Regions from separate parts of the Chryseobacterium sp. RLHN22 genome, predicted to be linked through region 2. Evidence: riboswitches for the same ligand, from Rfam matches in the RefSeq annotation. Region 2 holds a riboswitch; each other region holds the start of a gene.
The links. A riboswitch is a leader RNA that binds a small molecule or an ion and turns the genes downstream of it on or off. The one in region 2 is predicted to bind cobalamin.
Positions count from the first base shown of each region.

Region 1: linked by a shared signal. The riboswitch ahead of ACR1PN_RS18645 (T9SS type A sorting domain-containing protein) and the one ahead of ACR1PN_RS05745 (acyl-CoA thioesterase) in region 2 are both predicted to bind cobalamin.
Region 3: linked by a shared signal. The riboswitch ahead of ACR1PN_RS19625 (TonB-dependent receptor plug domain-containing protein) and the one ahead of ACR1PN_RS05745 (acyl-CoA thioesterase) in region 2 are both predicted to bind cobalamin.

Region 1 covers NZ_JBPCHW010000027.1:28,551-30,820, forward strand. The annotation lists gene tpiA (triose-phosphate isomerase) at 56-814, shown strand; cobalamin riboswitch at 966-1,153, shown strand; gene ACR1PN_RS18645 (T9SS type A sorting domain-containing protein) at 1,257-2,270, shown strand, end outside.
Region 2 covers NZ_JBPCHW010000004.1:98,431-100,700, forward strand. The annotation lists gene ACR1PN_RS05730 (XAC2610-related protein) at 1-33, shown strand, start outside; gene ACR1PN_RS05735 (HD domain-containing protein) at 11-601, shown strand; gene ACR1PN_RS05740 (hypothetical protein) at 676-804, opposite strand; gene ACR1PN_RS05745 (acyl-CoA thioesterase) at 805-1,188, opposite strand; cobalamin riboswitch at 1,297-1,479, opposite strand; gene ACR1PN_RS05750 (hypothetical protein) at 1,554-2,270, opposite strand, start outside.
Region 3 covers NZ_JBPCHW010000036.1:1,717-3,986, reverse strand. The annotation lists gene ACR1PN_RS19625 (TonB-dependent receptor plug domain-containing protein) at 1-952, opposite strand, end outside; cobalamin riboswitch at 986-1,163, opposite strand; gene cdd (cytidine deaminase) at 1,251-1,733, opposite strand; gene namA (NADPH dehydrogenase NamA) at 1,841-2,270, shown strand, end outside.

The DNA of each region.
Region 1 (2,270 bases), on a different contig from region 2:
AGATTAAAATTTATATATAATAAAAACAAAAGAAACAAAAAAATAATATAGAACTATGAGGAGAAAAATAGTTGCAGGAAACTGGAAAATGAACAAAAACGTCATTGATGCCCAACAATTGATGATTCAATTACTAAGTTATAAAAACAGCAATGCTACCAATTGCGAAGTTTGGATTGCACCGCCTTCTTTGTATTTAATGATGGCAAAAGACATCTTCGAAAAAGACGAAATCGGAGTTTTTTCTCAGGATATGAGCGAATACGAAAGCGGAGCTTACACGGGCGAACTTTCTGCAGATATGCTGGAATCAATTGATGCAACAGGTTCTTTAATCGGTCACTCTGAAAGAAGACAATATCACGGAGAAACTGACGAAAGCTGCAACAAAAAAGTAAAATTGGCTTTGGATAAAGGTTTAATTCCTGTTTACTGTAACGGCGAAACTTTAGAACAAAGAAAAGCAGGGCAACATTTCGATGTAGTAAAAACTCAGACTGAAAAAGCTCTTTTCACACTTTCTGCAGAAGAAATTAAAAAAGTGGTTATCGCTTACGAACCGGTTTGGGCAATTGGAACAGGAGAAACTGCAACTCCGGAACAGGCGCAGGAAATCCATGCTCACATCAGAGGAATTATTGCTGAAAAATACGGACAGGAAGTTGCTGACGAAATTTCTATTCTTTACGGTGGTTCTGTAAAACCAGACAATGCAAAAGAAATTTTCTCTCAACCGGATATCGACGGTGGTCTTATCGGTGGAGCTGCTTTGAAACTGGAAGATTTCTCAAAAATCATTGAAGGTTTTAATTAAGAAATAATTCATATTAAAATAGTAAAGACATATCGTTTGATATGTCTTTTTTAGTTAAATAAACAAATAATGATTCAATAAATAATTATTATTTAACATAATTTAAAAACAATTAAATTATTGGCAAAACAACAATCAAAATTTAAATAATACCTTTGCAAAAGTTTAAGGTTGAACCTCAGCGTTCATTAATAGGGAATCAAGTGAAGTAATATAATTCTTGAGCTGTACCCGCAACTGTAAGCTATTCAACTTATTATAAAGACGCCACTGAACTCACGTTTGGGAAGGTTATCATAAGATGCAAGCCAGGAGACCTGCCTTAGACAAATTTCAACTTTCGGGAATAAAAGTTTATGAGATCAAATCTTCGGATATTTTTTCATGAATGTTTTATCCTGCAGTGAAGTTTCGGGAATAAAACTTTAATTTAAATTATATCATGAAGAAAATCTATTTTCTTATTCTTGCATTTGTAGCTTTTTTTGCAAGTGCACAAACAGAAGGAATTCTGGTTCTTAATGAGGGCGGAGCGGGAAGCAATAATGCCGAAATTTCTTTCATTTCAAATCAATCGGTTGTAACCAACAATTATTTTAAAAGCAAAAACAACAATGCTATTTTAGGTGATACTGCACAAGACATTAAAATTTTTGGAGATAAGATTTTTGTTGTTTTAAACATTTCTAACCAAATCAAGGTGATTAATAAATCTGATTTTACTTTAATTACTACGATTTCCACAAATCTTGACAATCCAAGATACATCGCTTTTAGCGGAAATAAATTTTATGTAACCAACTGGGGTTCTAATGGACCGTCAACAAACTATGTTTCAGTTTACAATCTGGCTACTTATGCTCACGAAGCCAATATACCTGTAGGAAACGGTCCTGAAAAAATCTTCAGCAAAAACAACAAATTGTATGTTCTATTAAAAGGAGGTTACGGACTGAATCAGTTTATGGATATTATTAATACTACAACCAACACCGTTGAATCTCAGGTAAATGTTGGAAACTCACCAAACAGTATTTTTGAGAAAGATAATTTTCTGTACATTATGAGTTCGGGAGATCCTTATGCAGCAACATCTTTTGGAACACTTACCGTTTATAATACAACCACACAAAGCGTAGCTTCGAGCACAACATTTCCTGTAGGGGTAAAACCATCTTATATGGACACCGACGGAACAAATATTTACTATATGAATGAAGCTTCTATCTACAAAACACCGATTGCTTCACCATCAATTAATACTCAACCAATAGCCGTTACGCCGATTACCGTGAACAGTTATGGAACTGCATACGGATTTAATGTTGTGAATAATACCATTTATGCTGCAGATCCTTCTGGTTATATTGCTCCCGGAAAAATTTATGCTTACAACTTGCAGGGTATTTTACAGAATACTTTTACCGTGACTTCTTTACCTAACCAAATTATTGCT
Region 2 (2,270 bases):
GTAAAAGAAGATGAAAATACAGAAAGAAATTGATTTTATTCTTGCAATAGATGCCTTGAAGAATGTGCAAAGAAGAAACTATAATGCAGATGATTCCAGAAGAGAAAATACAGCCGAACATTCATGGCAGATCATTATTTTGGCTCAGATTCTCTTTCCTTATGCAAAAAACAGAGCCGATATTGATCTCTTGAGAGTTATAAGAATGTTATCCATTCATGATTTGGTCGAAATTGAAGCCGGCGATACTTTCCTTTTCGATGAAGCGGCAATGGTCGGCAAGTTCGAAAGAGAGAAACTTTCTGCCCAGAATATTTTCGGAATTTTAGATGAGCCGCTTCGTTCAGAATTTTTTAATCTTTGGCTGGAATTTGAAGAAGAAGAGACGCCCGATGCAATTTTTGCCTGTGCCATTGATCGAATCATGCCTTTTATCCTGAATTCCCACACATCAGGAAAAAGCTGGACGGAAGCTAAAGTGACCGAACTGCAAATTAGAAATATGCTGGAAAATGCGATAAGCAGAGCTTCTGACGAAATGGGAGAAGCTTTTCATCATCTTTTAAATTTAAATCTTGAATCCGAAAAAGTTCTGAGGTAGCTTGTGTATCAGAATTTGAAAGTTTTTTAAATTAATAACAAAGATGCTTTAGATTTTCTGGAATTTATGCTCAATTATCTGTGAAAATCCGAGAAATCTGTGGGAAATAAAATAAAAGGTTTCGGCAGGCAAAGCCCACCGAAACCATCGAAAAATAATCTGAACTGAAATTTCGGCGACCGAAGGTCGCCGAAATTTTTCATTTATAGAATTTGAATTGGTTTCTTAAATTCGTCAATCGCAACGAAAGTAAAATCTCCCACAATCGCTTTTTCTCTTTCATAAGAATACATCTGTTCGGTATAGATTTCTACATTTACTTTCATACTTGTAGTTCCAACATGGGAAACCCGTCCGATTAGCTCAACAATTGTTCCGGCAGGAATAGGTTTTTTAAAATCAATTTTATCGCTGCTTACGGTAACAACACGTTTTCTTGCAAATCTTGTAGCAGTAATAAAAGCTACTTCATCCATAAGCTGCATCGCAGTTCCACCGAAAAGAGTATCGTAATGATTGGTTGTATTAGGAAAAACGGCTTTGAAAATTCTGGTTTCCGATAATTGAATTCTTTCTTCTGTAGTCATATTTCATTATTAATTAAAGCGAAATGAAATGAATTGGAATCCACAGAATAATTCAGAAACACAAGTTTTCTGAAAATAATGAGATCAATAAACTTCAAATCGCGAAAGTTTTTGTCTAAAGAAAAGGCAGGTCTCCTGACTTGTAACATCTTTATGCCTTCCCATCTCGTAAATGAGACAGTGACTTATTATAAAGACTTCAGTTACTTACAGTTGCGCGACAGTTCGTGATTTTCACACGATTCCCTTTTAATCTGTAGCTAAACAGAACCAGTTTCCTGAAAAGTTTTAAGCAAGGCAAAATGCCTAAAGTTTAACCTTTTTCGGGTGCAAAAATAAGAATAATAAAATGAAATTTTCAGAATTTATTCGGGATTGGCATAAACAATCTGACTGATTGCTCTTCCTTCTTTGATTGTCCAGAAGGTAGTATATCTGTTTTCTCCGGATCCGTTGATCATATAAAGATAAATATGGTCATCATCAATGGCAGTTACCCCCATATTTTCAAAATCCATCGTGGGATTAAACATATTTTTGATCGCTTCTCTCACGAATACAGAACCTCTTCCGGGTTGCTGGACGCGTACAGATTTGATCTCCTTTAAATCTTCCGGGAGCTCTTTCCCGATTCCCCAGGTTTTTGTTTTGTCGATTTTAACGATATTTCCTTCTGCATCTTTTTCCTGCTTTTTGAATTTAGCGCTGGAAGGATAAATGTCAATCACGACTTTGGTTCTTTGATTGGCCGGGATTTTAGGATTATTGTTATCTATAAAAGTAATCGATCTTCCGTTTTTAGAAAGGGTTGGAGTAAATTTTGGAAGCTGGTCAATAAATGCAATACGACCTTTATTTACCATTCCTTCTTTTGTAAGACTGTCGTATCTTACAAAAGGTTTGGGAAGCTCTTCTTTTTCGGGATACTTGATCCATATCCATTCGGTTTCGCCGGGAGCTGGCTTTACATAAACAAAAACATCTCCTTTTCGCATTCTTATTTTGTCGACGATTTTTCGGTAATCTTCCTTGTGTACACGTACCATTGCATAGCCGTCTTCAGCCTTAACAACACCAAAAGG
Region 3 (2,270 bases), on a different contig from region 2:
TCGGAATAATAAAATAATTAAAATCATTTTTCAAGATATAATTTTTATTGATTCCGCCGCTCGTACTCGGCATATTTTCAACCCCAAAATACTGAAAGTTGTCTTCTGTATAAGCCGCTTTGAAACTGTTTGATATTTTTGAACCGTTATAATCCCAAGCGATTAGATTTCTTAAAGTTTGTGCTTCGTATTTGGTTCTGTTTCCGTTTTCAGAGAAAATAGGGTAGTTTTGCGTTGCATTGTAAAGCTGGCTTTGCCATGAAATGGTCTGTTTTGGAGCAATTTTATAAGCGATTCCTATGTTTGCCGTAGTATTGTAATATTTACCGTTCCAGTTAGTATAATTTTCTTCAGGAACCACATAATCATTCTGACTGATGAGGTAATTTCCCGAAACTTTAAAACTGAACTTATCATTGCTGTAAGCAGCTTGTAAAAAGTTGTTGTAGGTTCCGAAAGAAGCAACTTCAGAATTAAATGATCCGCTAAAACCTTTATTGAAGCTTAATGTATTATTTAAATGAATACTTCCTCCAATGGCCCCGCTTCCGTAAATCACACTTCCGCCTCCGGATTTTATTTCCATTTCATCATAACCAAAAAGCGCAATATTATTCACATCACCCTGACCTAAAAACTGGGAATTAATATTAATTCCGTTCCATACAAAAGCGGTCTGTTGCGCAGTTGTTCCTCTGAATGAAGGTGAAGAAACTGCTCCACGACCATTTTCTTTAATATAAACCGGCGACTGAAAACGCAGAACTTCAGAAAGATTGGAAGCGTTTTTTTGAATATCTTGTGGAGATAATGTCTGGACTGTATGAAAAAGTTTTACTTTTTTCATCTGATTGTCAAAAACATATACTGTGTCGATGGTTTTTTCCTGACCGTGATATAAAGTCAGGCATGAAGACGCAGAAAATAAGATCAATAATCTTTTTGTACTCATACTATTTTTACTTTTCCTCCGAAAGCAAATGTTTTAAAAGGTTGAATTCTGGCAGGTCTCCTGACTTTCGCTTTTCTACACCTTCCCGCTTTGGCAGTGGTTTTTTGTAGAAATTTTTAAATGCGATTTACAGTTGCGGGGACAGTTTGGGGGTTTCACCCAATTCCCTCTTCGTTCCAATACTTTGGAAACCAAAATTTTTGCAAATATAGTTCTTTTGAAAAGAAAGATTAAATTTTATTAACGGTAAAAAATTGAATATGCTCTTTTGTATTAGTGTTTATAAGCTGTTGAAAATTTATAAAAATGTTCCGTCAAAATAAAAAGGAAGTAGATCTTTAATTGAAGAAACCTTTATGCCTTCTTCATGTAAATTTGAAAAATAAAGCTCAATATTTTCATTCTGCTTGGTTTCATATTCAATAATGCTTTGTCTGCAGGCTCCACATGGAGGAATCGGCGGATTTTTTTCTGAAGCCTCTTTAGGACCGCCTACTATGAAAATCTTTTTAACTTTCTGATCAGGGAAATTTGCTCCGATCCAAAATAATGCAGTGCGCTCAGCACAAAGTCCGGAAGGAAAAGCCGCATTTTCCTGATTGTTTCCTGCAAAAATCTCACCATTCTCCAGAAGAACAGCACATCCTACAAAAAAATTAGAGTAAGGTGCATAAGCATTTTCTCTTGCCGATTTAGCTTTTTCGAAAAGATCTTTTTCTAATTCGTTAAGCTCCTCGACACTTTTAAACTGATCATAGCTGATTGTAAAATCTTTTTTCATTTGTTTCCGTAAAAAGGGGGATAAAAGTAAACCTTTTTCATGAGTTGGGCAACAGCATGTTTATCATACTAATTTTGTATTTTTAAAAAAGTTTTAAAAATAATTCAATGTTATATTCACCAATAAAATTCAGAAATGTAGAGCTGAAAAACCGTTGGGTCATGTCACCAATGTGTATGTATTCTTGTGAAAATGGCTTGGCTAATGATTTTCATTTTGTTCATTACGGAAGTCGTGCTCAGGGCGGAACGGGGCTTCTCATAGTGGAGGCAACAGGAGTAGAGCCGAGAGGAAGAATTACCAATCATTGTATGGGGATCTGGAATGATGAACAGGCAGAAAACCTACAAAAAATCGTTGAATTTGTTCATGAAAATTCAGAGAGTAAAATAGGAATTCAGCTGGCTCACGCAGGAAGAAAAGGTTCGACTTGGGAAAACAAACAGATTTCTTTGGAAGATGGTTGGGAAACATTGGCACCAAGTCCTATTCCTTATCATCCGACGGAAAGAATTCCGCATGAATTGACGATGGAAG